Regions from separate parts of the Streptomyces sp. Z423-1 genome, predicted to be linked through region 3. Evidence: riboswitches for the same ligand, from Rfam matches in the RefSeq annotation. Region 3 holds a riboswitch; each other region holds the start of a gene.

What was found. A riboswitch is a leader RNA that binds a small molecule or an ion and turns the genes downstream of it on or off. The one in region 3 is predicted to bind cyclic di-AMP.
Positions count from the first base shown of each region.
Region 1: it holds a riboswitch for cyclic di-AMP, as region 3 does, so the genes downstream of both, HJD23_RS15630 (C40 family peptidase) here and HJD23_RS16680 (transglycosylase SLT domain-containing protein) in region 3, are expected to answer to the same signal.
Region 2: it holds a riboswitch for cyclic di-AMP, as region 3 does, so the genes downstream of both, HJD23_RS09670 (M23 family metallopeptidase) here and HJD23_RS16680 (transglycosylase SLT domain-containing protein) in region 3, are expected to answer to the same signal.
Region 4: it holds a riboswitch for cyclic di-AMP, as region 3 does, so the genes downstream of both, HJD23_RS22210 (M23 family metallopeptidase) here and HJD23_RS16680 (transglycosylase SLT domain-containing protein) in region 3, are expected to answer to the same signal.

Region 1 covers NZ_CP053109.1:3,495,265-3,499,466, forward strand. The annotation lists gene pcrA (DNA helicase PcrA) at 1-1,392, opposite strand, end outside; cyclic di-AMP (ydaO/yuaA leader) riboswitch at 1,666-1,836, shown strand; gene HJD23_RS15630 (C40 family peptidase) at 1,844-3,028, shown strand; gene HJD23_RS15635 (hypothetical protein) at 3,106-3,459, opposite strand; gene HJD23_RS15640 (C40 family peptidase) at 3,918-4,202, shown strand, end outside.
Region 2 covers NZ_CP053109.1:2,115,582-2,119,783, forward strand. The annotation lists gene HJD23_RS09665 (GntR family transcriptional regulator) at 1-646, opposite strand, end outside; gene HJD23_RS09670 (M23 family metallopeptidase) at 833-1,597, opposite strand; cyclic di-AMP (ydaO/yuaA leader) riboswitch at 1,610-1,775, opposite strand; gene HJD23_RS09675 (pitrilysin family protein) at 1,978-3,366, opposite strand; gene HJD23_RS09680 (pitrilysin family protein) at 3,363-4,202, opposite strand, start outside.
Region 3 covers NZ_CP053109.1:3,725,654-3,729,855, reverse strand. The annotation lists gene fahA (fumarylacetoacetase) at 1-518, opposite strand, end outside; gene HJD23_RS16690 (carboxymuconolactone decarboxylase family protein) at 726-1,187, shown strand; gene HJD23_RS16685 (HAD family hydrolase) at 1,253-2,101, shown strand; gene HJD23_RS16680 (transglycosylase SLT domain-containing protein) at 2,095-2,583, opposite strand; cyclic di-AMP (ydaO/yuaA leader) riboswitch at 2,589-2,764, opposite strand; partial or broken gene HJD23_RS16675 (CocE/NonD family hydrolase) at 3,046-4,042, opposite strand; partial or broken gene HJD23_RS16670 (peptide MFS transporter) at 4,052-4,202, opposite strand, start outside.
Region 4 covers NZ_CP053109.1:4,963,915-4,968,116, reverse strand. The annotation lists gene HJD23_RS22215 (PrsW family intramembrane metalloprotease) at 1-432, shown strand, start outside; gene HJD23_RS22210 (M23 family metallopeptidase) at 523-1,572, opposite strand; cyclic di-AMP (ydaO/yuaA leader) riboswitch at 1,584-1,763, opposite strand; tRNA gene HJD23_RS22205 (tRNA-Met) at 2,057-2,130, opposite strand; gene HJD23_RS22200 (phosphopantetheine-binding protein) at 2,311-2,787, shown strand; gene HJD23_RS22195 (cupin domain-containing protein) at 2,729-3,247, shown strand; gene ribA (GTP cyclohydrolase II) at 3,285-3,911, opposite strand; gene HJD23_RS22185 (MarR family transcriptional regulator) at 4,034-4,202, opposite strand, start outside.

The DNA of each region.
Region 1 (4,202 bases), 230 kb from region 3:
GAAGCGGACACCGCCGACGACCTTGTAGGGCAGTCCGACGCGGATGAAGATCTCCTCGAAGACACGGGACTGGGCGTTCGTCCGGTAGAAGACGGCGACGTCGCCGGCCTTCGCCTCGCCCGCGTCCGTGAGGCGGTCTATCTCGTCGGCGACGAACTGCGCCTCGTCGTGCTCGGTGTCGGCGACATAGCCGGTGATGCGCGCGCCCGCGCCCGCGTTGGTCCACAGGTTCTTGGGGCGGCGGGACTCGTTGCGCTCGATGACCGCGTTGGCTGCGGAGAGGATCGTCTGCGTGGAGCGGTAGTTCTGCTCCAGCAGGATCGTCGTCGCGTCCGGGTAGTCCTCCTCGAACTGGAGGATGTTGCGGATGGTCGCGCCGCGGAAGGCGTAGATCGACTGGTCGGCGTCACCCACCACGCACAGCTCGGCGGGCGCCAGGTCGTCCTCGCCGGGCGGTACGTCGATGTCCTCGGCGGCACGCTCGCCGGTGCCGACGAGCTCGCGGACGAGGGCGTACTGGGCGTGGTTGGTGTCCTGGTACTCGTCGACCAGGACGTGCCGGAAGCGGCGGCGGTAGTGCTCGGCGACGTCCGGGAAGGCGCGGAGCAGGTTGACCGTCGTCATGATCAGGTCGTCGAAGTCGAGGGCATTCGCCTCACGCAGGCGTGACTGGTACAGCGCGTACGCCTGGGCGAGGGTCTTCTCGAAGCCGTCTGCGGCCTGGGCGGCGAAGTCCTCCTCGTCGATCAGCTCGTTCTTGAGGTTGCTGATCTTGGCGCTGAAGGACTTGGGCGGGAAGCGCTTGGGGTCGAGGTCCAGGTCGCGGCAGACCAGGGCCATCAGGCGCTTGCTGTCGGCGGCATCATAGATCGAGAAGGACGAGGTGAAGCCGAGCTTCTTGGACTCCCGGCGCAGGATGCGCACACAGGCGCTGTGGAAGGTCATCACCCACATCGCGTGGGCGCGCGGGCCGACGAGCTGCTCGACGCGCTCCTTCATCTCGCCCGCCGCCTTGTTGGTGAAGGTGATGGCGAGGATCTGGCCCGGGTGCACCCCGCGCTCGGCGAGGAGGTAGGCGATGCGGTGGGTGAGGACGCGCGTCTTGCCGGAGCCGGCACCGGCCACGATGAGCAGGGGCGAGCCGGAGTGGACGACGGCGGCACGCTGGTTGTCGTTCAGCCCCTCCAGGAGCGCGGCGGAGTCCATGGCCGGGCGCGGGGCGCCGTCGCGGTAGTAGGCGTCCCGGTCCGGGGGCACGTCGAACTTCCCGCCGAACAGATCGTCCGGAATCGACTCCGGAGTGTGATCGTCCTCGGGCGGCGGCGGAGGCTCCTCGTGGGCCCGTGGGGCCTGGAGGTCCGCCAGGAAGCTGTCGTCAAAGAGGCTGCTCATCGCTCTCCGAGTCTAGGGCTCCCCACTGACAACCCGCGGCCGCCCCGGAAATCCCGGCCGGGAAAGCCGACGATCTTGCCCACCCCATTAACGCCCGGCCCCCACCGGCCAGGCGCTCACCGTCCGAACACGATCTCACGCGGGCCGTAATGGCTGACTAAAGGTCACGAAAATGTATCGGGCATATCACCCACCAACCTTCACACGGGCCACACGAGTTGGCTACCGTGCCGGTCAGGCCGCACGACCCCCACCGGCGAACGTCGCCGGGCCGCGCGGCCTCCGCCGAGTCCGGTGCGCCTGAGGCAGCCGGAGCCGGGGACCCAACCGAACTTGGGGTGAATCGGTCAAACTCCCTTACCGGGAGCGGACCGTAGGGCAACCCTTCCGAACCACCCGCCCGAACCCGACAGCTAACCCGGTAGGCGGCACATGGAAGGAGTCGCCTCCTTTGGCGTCGCACCGCAAGTCGCGCCCCACGGGCGCGCGCGTAGCAGGCATACGGACCCCCGCCCTCGCCACCGCTGCCCTGACCTCCGTGGCTCTGCTCTCCCAGACCGCCAACGCCGCACCCTCGGCCGACGACAATCCGAGTCTCGAAGAGGTCGAGAAAAAGGTCGACGACCTCTACCGCCAGGCGGAGTCGGCGACCGAGAAGTACAACGCGGCCAAGGAGAAGACCGCGAAGCAGCGCAAGCGCGTCGACGCCCTCCTGGACGACGTCGCCCAGCGCACGCAGAAGCTCAACGAGGCGCGTGAGGAGCTGGGGACGTACGCCGCCGCCCAGTACCGCACCGGCGCGTCCGTCCCCGACACCGCCACCTTCCTGCTCGCCGACTCCCCGCAGGACTACTTCGACCAGACCCAGCTGATGGGTCGGCTGACCAGCCGTCAGAAGGACGCGGTCCACGAGTACTTCACCGAGCAGTCGGCGACGATGCAGAAGCGCCAGGAGGCCACCGAGAGCCTGGCACGGCTCACCGAGTCGCAGAGCGACTTGCAGACGGCCAAGGCCACCGTCCAGAAGAAGCTCGCCGACGCGCGCGAACTGCTGTCGAAGCTGACCGCCGAGGAGAAGGCCCGCCTCGCGGCGATCGAGAAGCAGAAGCAGGAGGAGGCCGAGCGCAAGGCCGCCGAGCTCGCCCGCCAGCAGGCGGAGGAACAGCGACGCCAGGAGGCGGCGCAGCAGCAGGAGCAGGAGTCGGCCGGCGGCGGTGCCTCAGCCGGCACGGGCAACGAGTCCGGCTCCGGCACCTCCGTGTCGGACTCCGCGTACGCCACCAAGGCCGAGAAGGCGCTCGCCTTCGCCCGCGCGCAGATCGGCAAGCCGTACGTCTGGGGCGCCACCGGCCCCGACTCCTACGACTGCTCCGGCCTCACCCAGGCCGCGTGGAAGGCGGCCGGCGTCAGCCTGCCCCGCACCACCTACGACCAGGTCGACGCCGGCACGACGGTCTCCATCGCCGCCGCCCAGCCGGGTGACCTGATCTTCTTCTACGACGACGTCACGCACGTCGGCCTCTACATCGGCAACGGCATGATGATCCACGCCCCGAAGCCGGGCACGTACGTCCGCGAGGAGTCGGTCTACTACGACGGCGAGTCCTCCATCCACAGCGTCGTCCGCCCGGCCTGACAACCGGCGCCGAAAGGCGGCTGAGGGGCACGCGCGCGTACGGCGGTTTCCGTGGTACGCGCGCGTGCGGCAGGACGTCAGGTCCAGAGCACGGCGATGAAGATGTTCGCCGTGGTCAGCAGGCCCACCAGCCCGAACATGCCCTTGTCCACCTTCTCCTCGTCCCGCTTCACATAGACGAGGCCGAGGATCACGATCAGCAGGGCCAGCTTCACGCCGATCTTGATGTTGTTGACGGGCTGGTCGTCGGCCTGGTTGAGGCCGACCAGGATCACGCCGGTGACCAGCATGGTCAGCGCGCCGTGCAGCATCGCCGGGACGAATCGTGCGGTGCCCTGGCCCATCGCCTTCATCTGGGTGAGGAAACCACCGAGCAGCGAGGCGATGCCGATGATGTGCAGGCCGACGAAGAGGTGGATGAGTACGTCCATGGGGCCGGAGCCTAATCAGGGGGTTCCGGGCCACCCGACACCGGGCCGCCCGTGGAGCACACGGTGACTGCATATATGCGCGCCATAGCACCCCGACCCTCGCACCCGCCCCCGGAATCGCCGCATCGGTCATCGCGCTGCGTGAAGACGACGACCCAGAAACGGGATCACGATCACATATGGTCACCCACCGATCCCCTGTCGTCACTTCCGCACAAGGCGTCACCGCGCCGACACACCCGGGTCTAGCGTCCTCCACCAGGTGACCGGCTCCCCACCGCCGCCCATGGCCAGGGGCGGCAGCCGGGCACCACCGCCGAGAAGGTCCGGCGGCGCCCCGCATCCCCTGTCCGGGGCGCCGCCGGACGCGTAAGCCGCCGCCCGGCGGTCGTACGTCCACCCGGTGGCCGTACGCACACGGCGGTCGCCCGAGTCGCAGGAAAGGACGTGCAGTCCACGTGGCAGCGCACCGCAAGCCCCGACAACGCTCGGCCCACGGCACCAAGGCCCGTACCGCGGCGACGATCGCCCTCGCGGGCGCGGCGACCGCCACGGGCCTCGACGGGACCGGCCACGCCGAGCCCCAGCTGACGCCGGGGCAGGTCAAGGCCAAGGTGGACAAGCTGTACCAGGAGGCGGAGGTCGCCACCCAGAAGTACAACGGCGCCAAGGAGCAGGCCGACGCGGCGCAGAAACGGCTGAGCACCCTGCAGGACGAGGCGGCCCGCAAGGAGGACCGGCTC
Region 2 (4,202 bases), 1.6 Mb from region 3:
GGTCCGCGCGGTCGCCGTTGCCGGAGAAGCGGAGCCGGTGCGCACCGGTCGCGCGCTCGGTGTGCAGCGCCGTGATGGCCCGCGCGCGCTCGCTGTCGCCGCGCGCCACGGCGTCCACGATCGCGCCGTGCTCCGTCCAGGACTCCGCCGGACTGACGGGCGCCTCCACGGCGTACATCCAGGCGATCTTGTGCCGCAGCTGGGTCAGCATCGCGATCAGGGCGGGGCTGCCGGAGGCCTGGGCGAGCGTCTCGTGGAACCAGCCGCCGAGGGATCGCAGGTCCTCGCTGTTGCCCCGCCTGGCCCGCTCCTGGCCCAGCCGGACCAGGCCGCGCAGCACCTTCAGATGGGCCTCGGTGCGCCGCTGGGCGGCCCGGGAGGCGCCGAGCGGCTCCAGCAGCATGCGCATCTCCATCAGGTCGGCGGCCTCCTGCTCGGTCGGTTCCGCCACGCACGCGCCCGCGTGCCGCCGGGTCACCACGAAGCCCTCGGCCTCCAGGGTGCGCAGGGCCTCCCGGACGGGGACGCGCGAGACGCCGTAGCGGCGTGCGAGGAGTTCCTCGGTGAGCCGGCCGCCACGCTCGTAGACACCCGCGACGATGTCGTCCCGGATCGCCGTGCACACCGAATGCGCCGGAATACGCATGACCGACCTCCGCCTTAATCCCCGTGAAACGTCGACGATTGACGTGTGTTCCGTGACTCTATTGCAATGAGCCGGAATTTCCGATGGCGGGTCGGAATCCATGGATATTTTTTGGACAAACAGCGTACGACACGCCGAAAGCCCCGGCTCGGGAGCCGGGGCCACGGGAAGCGGGGCGATCCGCTGTCAGACGGTGACGCCGTGCGAGCGGAGGTAGGCGACCGGGTCGATGTCCGAACCGTACTCCGCGGTCGTCCGGGCCTCGAAGTGCAGATGCGCTCCGGTGACGTTGCCGGTGGCACCGGACAGGGCGATCCGCTGCCCCGGGGTGACCGTCTGGCCCACCGAGACCCCGATGGACGACAGGTGACCGTACTGGGTGTACGTACCATCGTTCATCTTGATCACGACTTGATTGCCGTACGCCCCACCCCAGCCGGCCTCGACCACGGTGCCGGAGCCGACCGCGTGCACGGGCGTGCCGCTCGCGGCGTGGAAGTCGACACCGGTGTGGCTGCCGGAGGACCACAGGGAGCCGCCGGCCTGGTAACCGGTGGAGACGTAGGAGCCGCTGATCGGCGGCACGTAGGTGTTGAGGCGCTTGCGCTCGGCCTCGCGGGCGGCGCGCTCCTTGGCCTCCCGTGCCTCCTTGGCCCGTTCCTCCGCGCGCTTCTGGGCGGCCGCCTCGGCCTTCTTCTCGGCGGCGGCCTCCGCGGCGGCCTGCTTCTGGGCGGCGGCCTGGGCGTCTATCTGCTCGGCGACCGCGTCGCCGATGGTGATGACCGGGAGCAGGCCGGTCTGCTCGGCCGCGGGCTCGGCGGCGAGCGCGGGAGCGGCCAGGGTGCCGATGGCTCCGGTGGTGGTGAGCGCCGCGACGCCCGTCGCGTGGGCGGCGGTGCGCTTCATCCGGCTGGGACGACGATGCTTCCCGGTGGCGCGCGTGAACGCCATGTGGTGGCTGGTCCTTTCCTTCCCTCTCGCCTACCGGGTTAGCTGACGGGTTCGGAGCAGGAAGGTCTCCTACGGGCTCCCTCGCTGCGCGCGGGCGTCCGATTCACCCCAGGGACTGCGTGGTTGGGTCCCCGGCTCCCCTGGCTCGCGCCGTACGGGGACTCGGCGATGGCTGTCCGGTGCCGCGGGTGCGGCGCACTGCCTGACGGACAGCCCGGATGACGCTAAGCGGGACATCTTTCAATCCCCAAACGCAACTGGGCGTTTGTAGCGCATCCCACAGGTCAGACAGGCAACCTCTCCCCCAATTAGGACATAAAGGGGCCCTGGTGACGGATCCGTCACCAGGGCCCCTACGCACGCGTGCCGTCCGGCGGCCTCTACTCGGCCGCCACGACGGTGACTTCGCCGATGCCGAGGGCCTCGACGGGTGCCTTGATCTGCGCCGCGTCACCGACGAGCACCGTCACCAGACGGTCCACCGGGAAGGCGCTCACGGCCGCCGCGGTGGCCTCCACCGTGCCGGTCGCCGCGAGCTGCTGATACAGCGTCGCCTGGTAGTCGTCGGGCAGGTGCTGCTCGACCTGGTCGGCCAGGGTGCCCGCCACGGCCGCCGCGGTCTCGTACTTGAGCGGCGCCACCCCGACGAGGTTCTGCACGGCGACGTCCCGCTCGGCGTCCGTGAGGCCCTCCGCGGCGAGCGTGCGCAGCACCGTCCAGAGGTCCTCCAGCGCGGGGCCGGTGTTCGGCGTGTCGACGGAACCGCTGATGGCGAGCATCGCGGCGCCGCTGCCGTCGGGGGCGGAGCGCAGCACCTGGCCGAACGCGCGCACCCCGTAGGTGTAGCCCTTCTCCTCGCGCAGGACGCGGTCCAGGCGGGAGGTGAGGGTGCCGCCCAGGCAGTACGTGCCGAGCACCTGGGCGGGCCACACGCGGTCGTGCCGGTCGGGGCCGACGCGGCCGATCAGCAGCTGGGTCTGGACGGCGCCGGGGCGGTCCACGATGACCACGCGGCCGGTGTCGTCGGCGGTCACCGGCGGCACGGGCCGCGGCTGCGCCGGGGAGCCGGTCCAGCCGCCCAGGGTGTCGCCGAGCAGCGCGTCGAGGTCGACGCCGGTGAGGTCGCCGACGACCACGGCGGTGGCCGTGGCGGGGCGGACGTGCCGCTCGTGGAAGGCGCGTACGGCCGCGGAGTCGATCTTCTGGACCGTCTCCTCGGTGCCCTGGCGCGGGCGCGACATGCGCGAGGACGCCGGGAACAGCTCCTTGGAGAGCTCCTTGGCGGCCCGCCGGGCCGGGTTGGCCAGCTCGTGCGGGATCTCGTCGAGGCGGTTGCGGACCAGCCGCTCGACCTCGCTGTCGGCGAACGCGGGCGCCCTGAGGGCGTCGGCGAGCAGACCGAGGGCCTTGGGCAGCCGGGAGACCGGGACCTCCAGGCTCAGCCGGACGCCGGGGTGGTCGGCGTGCGAGTCGAGGGTGGCGCCGCAGCGCTCCAGCTCGGCGGCGAACTCCTCGGCGGAGTGCTTGTCGGTGCCCTCGGAGAAGGCCCGCGCCATGATCGTGGCGACGCCGTCGAGGCCGGCCGGCTCGGCGTCCAGGGGCGCACCCAGGAGCACCTCCACGGCGACGACCTGCTGGCCGGGGCGGTGGCAGCGCAGCACCGTCAGGCCGTTGTCCAGCGTCCCGCGCGTGGGCGCCGGGAACGCCCAGGGGCGGGCCTCGCCCGCCTGCGGCTGGGGGTGGAAGTCCATCGTGGCGAGCTCGGTCACTGGGCCGCCTCCTCGGTGTCGTCGGTGGCGGCGGCTTCCGCGCCGTCGGTTTCGTCGGTGGCTTGGGGGGCGGTCGGCTCGTAGACGAGCACCGCGCGGTTGTCGGGACGCAGGCGGCCCTTGGCGACCTCCTGGACCTCCTCGGCCGTCACTTCGAGGACGCGCTGGACGGCGGTGAGGGCGAGCTTCGGGTCGCCGAACAGCACGGCGTACCGGCACAGTTCGTCGGCGCGGCCGGCGACCGTGCCGAGCCGGTCCAGCCACTCACGCTCCAACTGGGCCTGGGCGCGCTCCATTTCCTCGGCCGTCGGGCCCTCCTCGGCGAACCGGGCGAGCTCCTCGTCGATGGCGGCCTCGATCACCGGCACCTCGACGTCCCCGGACGTCTTCACGTCCAGCCAGCCCAGGGAGGGCGCGCCGGCCAGCCGCAGCAGGCCGAACCCGGCCGCGACCGCCGTGCGGTCCCGTCGGACGAGCCGGTTGTACAGGCGGGACGACTCGCCGCCGCCGAGGATGGTCAGCGCGAGGTCGGCCGCGTCGCACGCGCGCGTGCCGTCGTGCGGGAGCCGGTAGGCGGCCATCAGGGCGCGCGCCGGGACCTCCTCCTCGACGATCTCGCGCACCTGCCCGCCGATGACCTCGGGCAGCGAGCCGTCGCGCGGGGCGGGCTTGCCGTCGTGCGAGGCGATGGAGCCGAAGTACTTCTCGATCCAGACGAGCGTCTGCTCCGGGTCGATGTCGCCGACGACCGACAGCACGGCGTTGTTGGGCGCGTAGTAGGTCCGGAAGAACGCGCGCGCGTCCTCCAGGGTCGCCGCGTCCAGGTCGGCCATCGA
Region 3 (4,202 bases):
TTGCGCTGGCCGCAGGGGCGGGCGACGTCCGTGCCGGAGACGACGACCGTGCCCGAGCGGCCGTGGTAACCGATCGGCAGATGCTTCCAGTTGGGGGTGAGGGAGTCGGCCGCGTCGGGGCGGAAGATCCGGCCGACGTTCCGGGCGTGGTTCTCGGACGCGTAGAAGTCGACGTAGTCCGCGACCTCGAAGGGCAGGTGCAGGGTCACCGAGGAGAGGGGGTGCAGCAGGGGCGCGAGGGTCTCGCGGTGGGAGGGCACGGTGACCCAGGCGGTCAGTGCCCGCCGGACGTCCGACCAGGCGGTGCGGCCCGCGGCGAGCAGCGGGTTCAGGGTCGGGCGGGCCAGCAGTTCGGCGTACGGGGAACCGAGCGCCAGCGCCGCCGCGCCGGCGTCGAGGACGTGGTCGCCGAGGCGGACTCCCACCGTCCGGTCGGCGGAGCCGGCGGGCGAGAACACGCCGTACGGAAGGTTGTGCGGGCCGAAGGGGTCGCCCTCGGGGACATCGAAGGGGGGCATGGGGTGCTGCCTCACTTTCGTACGCGGTCCATGCGGTCGCGGATCACGTTACGGCTGGGGCCTCTGTCTTGGGAGTGTCTGCAGCGCGACAAATGGATCTTGATGTTCTGAATTTCGTCCCTCAGGTCCGTCACAACGACCGCCCCCGATCCGTCAGTGCAGTGAAAGCAAGCATCGCACCGGCCACTGACAACAGGAGGCAGCACCATGCAGGCACGGATGACGAACCCGGCGTACGTCCTCCCGAACGCGATGAAGGGCATCGGCACCCTCACCCAGGCCATCGGGGAGGGCGGGCTGTCCCAGGAGTTCGCGGAGCTCGTGGCGCTGCGGGTCAGCCAGATCAACGGATGCGGCGCGTGCGTGTACGGGCATGTGCACAATCTGCGCAAGGCGGGCGTGAGCGAGGAGCGCATCACATCGGTCGTCACCTGGCGGCACGCGCCCTACTACAGCGACGCCGAGCGCGCCGCGCTGACGCTCGCGGAGAAGATGACGCGGCTCGCCGACCTGTCCGAGGAGTCGGTTCCGGACGTGTTGTGGGACGAGGTCGCCGACCACTTCGACGAGAAGGAACTGTCGGCGCTGATCCTGACCATCTCGCTGACGAACCTGTTCAACCGCATCAACACCACGATCAAGGAGCCTGCGGGCACCACGTGGGGGTGAAAAGCAGACAGGCGGACGATAGTTGGGGATGAACGGTGTGGGTGCGTTGTCCGTATTCTCTGATCATGGCCGCACCCACCGCATATGCCGCGCGCACCGAGTACGCGCGTACCGACTACGCCCTCATCGCCACTGACCTGGACGGAACGCTGCTGCGCGGCGACGACACGGTCTCCGACCGTTCGCTCGCCGCGCTCGCGCGGGTCTCGGCGGCCGGTGCCCGGCATCTGGTGGTGACCGGACGGCCGGCGCCGAGGGTGCGACCGCTGCTGGAGTTCCTGGGCGGCGGGGGGCTCGCGGTGTGCGGGCAGGGCGCGCAGTTGTACGACGCCGGCGCGGACCGTCTGCTGTGGTCCGTCACGTTGGACCGGGAACTCGCCGAGACCGCCCTCGGCAAGATCGAGGCCGAGGTCGGCCAGGTGTACGCGGCCGTCGACCAGGACGGCGTGGACGGGCTCACGCTCATCGAGCCCGGCTATCTGATGCCGCACCCCACGCTGCCCGCGGTGCGGGTCGACCGTCGCGAGGACCTGTGGTGCGCGCCGATCAGCAAGGTGCTGCTGCGCCATCCGGCCCTGACCGACGACGAGTTGGCGGCGGTGGCCCGCACGGTGGTCGGCTCGCTCGCGACCGTCACCATGTCGGGGCCGGGGACGGTCGAGCTCCAGCCGTGCGGCATCACCAAGGCGACGGGGCTGGCGCTGGCGGCCCGCTATCTGGGCCTGAGTCCGCAGCAGACCATCGCCTTCGGGGACATGCCCAACGACATCCCCATGTTCGACTGGGCGGCGTACGGCGTCGCCATGGCCAACGCCCACCCCGAACTCAAGGCGGTGGCCGACGAGATCACCCTGTCGAACGAGGACGACGGCATCGCCGTCGTCCTCGAACGGCTGCTCGCCCGGGCTCAGTAGGGGCCGAAGACGTTGTCGATGGAGCCGTAGCGGGCGGCCGCGTAGTTGCAGGCGGCGGTGATGTTGGCGACCGGGTCGTACGGGTCGAAGGCGGTGCCGGGCACGTGGTAGGCGGCGAAGGTCGGGTCGATGACCTGGAGCAGGCCCTTCGACGGGGTGCCCTTGGCGGCGTTGGAGTCCCAGTTGTTGATGGCGTACGGGTTGCCGGACGACTCACGCATGATGTTGCGGTAGATGCCGTTGTACGAGCCCGGAATCCCGTGCTGCGCCATGATGTCGAGCGACTCGCGGATCCAGCCGTCGAGGTTGTTCGGGTACGTCGTGGCCGTGGCGGCGGTGGTGACGGCCGTGGGCGTGGCGGCGGAGGCGCTGGTGGCCCCCATCAGCGGGAGGGCGAGCACGGCCACGCCGGTACCGGCGACGGCGAGCTTGCGGGCGATGCGGGCAGAGCGGGAGCGGCGGTACTGACCGTTTGCAGTCATGGGGGATGTCCTCTCCGGCGCCTGCGAGGTGAGCTGTCGGGTTCGGGCGGGGAGGTGCCCGGCCGCGCCCTTGCGAGTGCGACTTCACCCCAAGCCGTTCCGTGTGTCGTTGCGTACGACATCCGGCCCGGCGACTTACCTGGGTCCCCCGCTCCTGCCGTGCGGTGAGTGAGTCCGTCATGGGTGGCGCGGGCGGCGGCAGGATTCGGCGTTCCGCCCGACTGGCCGGGAACGTATGCGAGAGCACATGTCCGAAACAAGTAGCGGATTCATATATTGCGCGATTTGATCTTCGAACTGCGTGTTTGCCATGCTTGATCCTTTGCGGTCGGCAAGGGGCAACTCGGCGGCGCGTAAAGGCGGATCGCGGGATCTCTGTGAGGGGATCGTGAAGGCGTACGCGTGAGCCAACTCACGCGCAAGTAGAAGAACGGCAATTCGGGCAATGCGCCCAAGTGCTGCTCAACCGGCGGTCCGTGGGATGCGCTTCTCCCAGGTCCGATGGAAGGTCACCTCTTCATCGGCGGTGCAAATTGCCTCATTTGCGGACAAGGAGTCCTCTGTGGACGGACAGTGGATCGTCCTCGCCGATGGGGCGAGGGGCCGGATAGGCGACGCCGTGCGGCTCGGACTGCTCCGGTTCCTCGAAGGCGAGGGGCGAGACCTCGAAGGTGACGTCCTCGGTGGTGCCCGGGGCCCACGGCACGATCCGGTCGCGCCCCTCACGCGCGGAGAGGTTCATCACACCCGCGTCACCAGGGTCGAGGATCCGTCCGGCGCCACATCGCACACGCGCGTGATGACCTGGCCGCGGGGCACCTGTGACGTCAGCCGCAGCCGCGCCCGCGGCCGGCGCAGGGTCTCCTGGAGGAAGCCGATCGCCGGGCCGGGCGGCAGGCCGCGGTCGGGGTACTGGTGGGACCAGGGGCCGATCTGGCCGCGGACGCGGTCGGGCGGGAGGTGTTCGACCAGGCGGAGCACCGTGTCGCGGTACGGGTCGTGCCAGCCGCCCACCGCGAGGACGGCCGCCCGGATCGCGCCGTAGTCCTCGCAGACGCTGCCGTGCCGGCAGTGGTCGTCGCGCTTCTGGTGGTCGAGCCAGGTGTGCAGAAAGGGTTCGACCTCGTCGAGGCGCCGCAGCTGCATGTCCCGCCAGGCGTCGCCGACATACCGCGGATCGGGCGGGCGGCAGACGAACGCCAGCATGGTCGCCGCCCACGCGTGCATGTCCACGGCGAGGACGGAACCTCCCATGTACTGCACGTCGTTGTCGTAGCGATCGTCCGTGGAGCAGACCGTGACGATCGCATTGAGCGGCTCGGGCGGCTCGGGCGCAAGGGCCGCGATCTGGAGGGAGTTGAAGCCGCGGCCAGCCAGTTCACCACCCGGCGTACCAGAGGTGGCGCTGGTGGTCGCGGGGCGCGGTCCAGTCGGTCAGGCGGTACGGGAGGTACTCCAGAGGATGGCTTCAGTGGACCGGGTGCATCGTGCGGCGCAGCCAGGGCGCGGCGGCCGGCACCACCAGGCCGGCGAAGGCGGCGGGGGCGAGCTTGGTGGTGGCCGACATGCCGGAGGTCGGCGGGGCTATGAGGAGGAAGGACAGGCCGCCGGGGACGACA
Region 4 (4,202 bases), 1.2 Mb from region 3:
CGGCAACGGGAGCTGCGCACGGTCCGCGAGGAGCTCCCGGCCTACGTCGTCGCCGGCTGGCTCTCGCCCGCCGAACCGTTCGCCCTGGGCTCGATGCGGGCGCGTCGGCTGGCCCGCGAGTACGCCGGCCACCACCTCGGCAAGCCGGCCGCCCGGGCGGTCGCGCAGTACGAGGCGTACGCCACGTCGCTGGCCTTCCTACGGCATCGGGGCCGCCGGGGCCGCGCCCGCGCGGACTTCGTCGTACGGGAGCGCGAGCTGCTCCAGGAGCTGTGGAACCGCCGCGAGATCGCCCGCCCGGCGCTGGAGTACGCGGCACGGGTGACAGCGCCGCCGCCGCCGGTGATGATGCCGCCGGTGTACGGCTGGGCACCGGGGCACGGGCCGACGGGGCCCTACCCCTACCCGGCGTACAACCCGTATCGGTCGTAGGCCCGTACAGGGCTGGGGACAGCGGAAACCGGCAGCCCTGACGTCGGGGGGGTTGCCGTCAGGACCGCCGGGGTTCGAGAGAAGCGCGTCTCAGGGGTTGAGGCCCTTGCTGCGCAGCCAGGCCAGCGGGTCGATGCCGCCGGAGCCGCCGGTGTGCACCTCCAGGTGCAGGTGCGCCCCGGTCACATTGCCCGTCGCGCCCACGCGGCCGATCACATCGCCCGTGGTGACCTTCTGGCCGACGCTGACGCCGATCGAGGACTGGTGGGCGTACCAGATCTCGGTGCCGTCGTCGAGGGTGAGCACGGTCTTGTAGCCGTACGACCCGCTCCAGCCCGCCTCGGTGATGGTGCCGCTGTGGACGGCCTTGATGGGCGTGCCGCTCGGCGCGGCGAAGTCGAGGCCGGTGTGGTAGCCGGACGACCACAGGGCGCCGGCCTGGCCGAAGGTGGAGGTGATGGTGTACGAGGAGGTCGGCAGCGTGTACTGCCTGGCCAGCGCGGCGAGCCGCTCGGCCTCGGCCTTCTCGCGGGCCTCCTCCTCGGCCTTGGCCTTGGCGGCGGCGGCCTTCTCCTGGGCCTCCTTCTCCGCCTTGGCGGCGGCCTCCGCGGCGGCCTTCTCGGCGGCCGCCGCGGCCTCGGCGGCGGCCTTGCTCTCGACCTGCTCCTGCTGCTGCTCGGCCTGCGCGATGATGCGGGCGCGCAGCGCCTCACCGGCGTCGGTGGTGCCCTCCGCGGTGTCCGCGGCGGTCGTGCCGAGGCTGCTGAGCGGGGCGCTCGCGGCCTTGGTCTCGGCGGAGTCGGAGTCGTCGTCGGATATCAGCGCGCCCACGGAGGGCAGGTCGGGCAGGGAGATCGACACCGGCGGCTTGCCGGTGTTCGCGCTGGCCATGCCGCCCGCGCCGACCGCGGCTATGACGCCGACGCCGAGAACGGTGGAGCTGCGGGCGAGTCCGCCGCCGCGCTGCTTGGAGACACGATGCCGGCCGCGTACGGGACGGATGGACTCCGCGGTGGGGTTCCACTCCTCCCACGGGCCCTCGTCGGTGCGCGGTGCGCCGTACACGAACGTGTCGGTGCTGTCGGCGGTGCGCTGGCCAGGCACGGACGGGGCTTGTGGGGCAGGCCGGTTGGACGCCACGTGGGCGTACTCCTTTCCTTCCTTCTCGCCTACCGGGTTAGCTGACGGGTTCGGAGCAGGAAGGTCTCCTACGCGCGTAAACCAGCCGTACTGCTACGGCGGCATACGCCCGATTCACCCCAAGGTGGTGGTTCCCCGGTTCCCTTGTGTGGCCGGTGAGGGCCCCGCGCGGGATTCGGCGCGTGCGCACGGAGCCGCCTCTTGTGACGGCTGGGACGACCGCGCTGTGTTATCGGACGTTAATAGAACCGAGGCCTGATTTCCAAGCCGTTCCGCTTGATCATTAACGTTTTCTGCCGGGACGTACAGGCCATGAACGGCGAAAATCGGGCGAGTTGACCGGCGTTCAGGACCGTAATCGCATCTGACTGTGTGTCAGTTGTTATGCGGAGGGCGTTTGCTCGCTCACCCCTGGTGACGGGCGTCGGCGGTAAACGACTCGGGGCCGGAATCCATGATCTGGATTCCGGCCCCGGGCCTTCAGTAGCGGGGACAGGATTTGAACCTGCGACCTCTGGGTTATGAGCCCAGCGAGCTACCGAGCTGCTCCACCCCGCGTCGGTGTGTCACCAGTGTACGCCATGCGCGGGGCCGGACGCGCCACAGCTTCCGTCCGCCCCGCTGACCAGCGATTTCCAGCCGCTCGGGGACCACCCGATCGAGCCGTGGCCGGTCGCCCGGGTCGGGCGTTCCTTATGAAGAAAGAACGGCTCGGAGACCGAACAGGAGCCCCTCCGTATGATCCAGATCGCGGGACGGACCGAGTTGCCCGAGCCGCTGGTCGCGCTGCTCGTCCACCACCTCGACGTGCCGGTGAGCCGGAGCCGGGTGACCTCGGAGGCCACCTTCGAGAGTCTCGGCATGGACTCGCTGGCCCTGAGGGAACTCGTCGTGGCCGCCGAGGAGGAGTTCGGCGTCGTACTGCCCGACGCGGCGCTGGACCTCTCCCCCGCCTCCACCCTCGGTGAAGCCGCGCGGGCCTTCTGCGATGCGTGCTGCTGCGGCCCTATGTCCTCGGCCGTAGGTCCCCGGCCCTCATTCCCCGGCCCGTCAAGATCAGCCAATGGGCCGATGTCGCCGTTCGGACGTGGGAGCCACGATGTCGGTGGAGGCCTGCCGGAAGGAGTCGGTGCAGGCCTGCCGAAGGGAGCGCATCATGTCGTACCCGGAACACCTCGAGTACCCGGAGCCCCGCTACCGCGGCGACAAGGGTGAAGTGAACGCGGTCTTCCGCCCGGCCGGCACCCCGCCGGACGTCTCCTCACCCGGCGGCTCGACGCACTACCTCGCCACCCATGAGTCGACCGGCGGCGAATTCGGTCTGTACAAGGTGGAGTTGGGTGCACGATCCGCCGGGGCAAAGACCCACTTCCACCGGGCGATGTCGGAGTCCTTCTACATCCTCTCGGGCGAACTGGAGCTCTACAACGGCGAGAAGTGGGTCACGGGCCGCGCGGGCGACTTCCTGTACGTACCGGTCGGCGGCCTGCACGCCTTCAAGAACGTGACCGACGAGCCCATGTCCATGCTTCTGCTCTTCTCCCCGGGCGCCCCCCGCGAGGAGTACTTCGAGCGGGTCGCCGAGATGGCGCAGCGCGGTGGCGAGGAACTCAAGCAGTTCCGCATCCGGCACGACAGCTACTTCGTGGAGGACTTCGAACCCGGGGCCGAGTAGTCCCGGGGCGGAGCAGTGCCGGACCCGAGCACCCCGCTCACCCCGCGTTCAGCTCCGCCAGCGGCAGGGTGTGCTGGGTCTGGAGGACCTTGGCGCGCAGGTAGCGGACGTTGTGGGCGGTCGTGAAGACGCCGGTGGGGACGCGGTCGTGGACGGTGATGCCGAGGCCGCGGAGCTGGTCGGCCTTGTCGGGGTTGTTGGACAGCAGGTCCAGGTCCGTGATGGACAGGGCGCGGAGCATCTGGGCGGCCGCCGTGTAGTCGCGGGCGTCCTCCGGGAGGCCGAGCGCGGCATTCGCCTCGTACGTGTCGAGGCCCTGGTCCTGAAGGGCGTACGCGTCGAGCTTGTTGTAGAGGCCGATGCCGCGCCCCTCCTGGCGGAGGTAGAGCAGCACGCCGCCGCGGGCCGCGATGCGCTCGACCGCCTCGCGCAGCTGGGGGCCGCAGTCGCAGCGGGCGGAGCCGAAGACGTCGCCGGTGAGGCATTCGGAGTGCAGGCGTACGAGGGGGCGGGGGCCGGGATCGCCGAGGACGACGGCGACGTGTTCCTGGCCGTCGGTCAGGCCGTGGAAGGTGACCAGGTCGGCGTCGACGCTGTAGCCGTCGTGGAAGCGCAGCGGTACCCGGACGCGGGCGCGCGGCGCGGCGGCAGGGAAGTCGGGCATACGGGTCTCCGGGGTCATGTGTTTCAGTTTTGAAGCAGCCCTTCGATCGGAGACCCTACGCCATGCTTTAAAGTTGAAGCAACATTTTTATGACCCACCTCATGGGGCCCCATCAGCCGCCCTCACGAGCACGGCGACGACCGCCGCCGCCACGGCACATCCCCCGCCGCGCTGCGCCCCTCATCCCCTTGCAGGGCCTGCGCGATCCCGGTGAAGATCTCCTCCAACTGCCCCACCTGCTCCGGGCTCAGATGATCGAACAACGTCGCGCGCACCGTCTCCACATGCCCC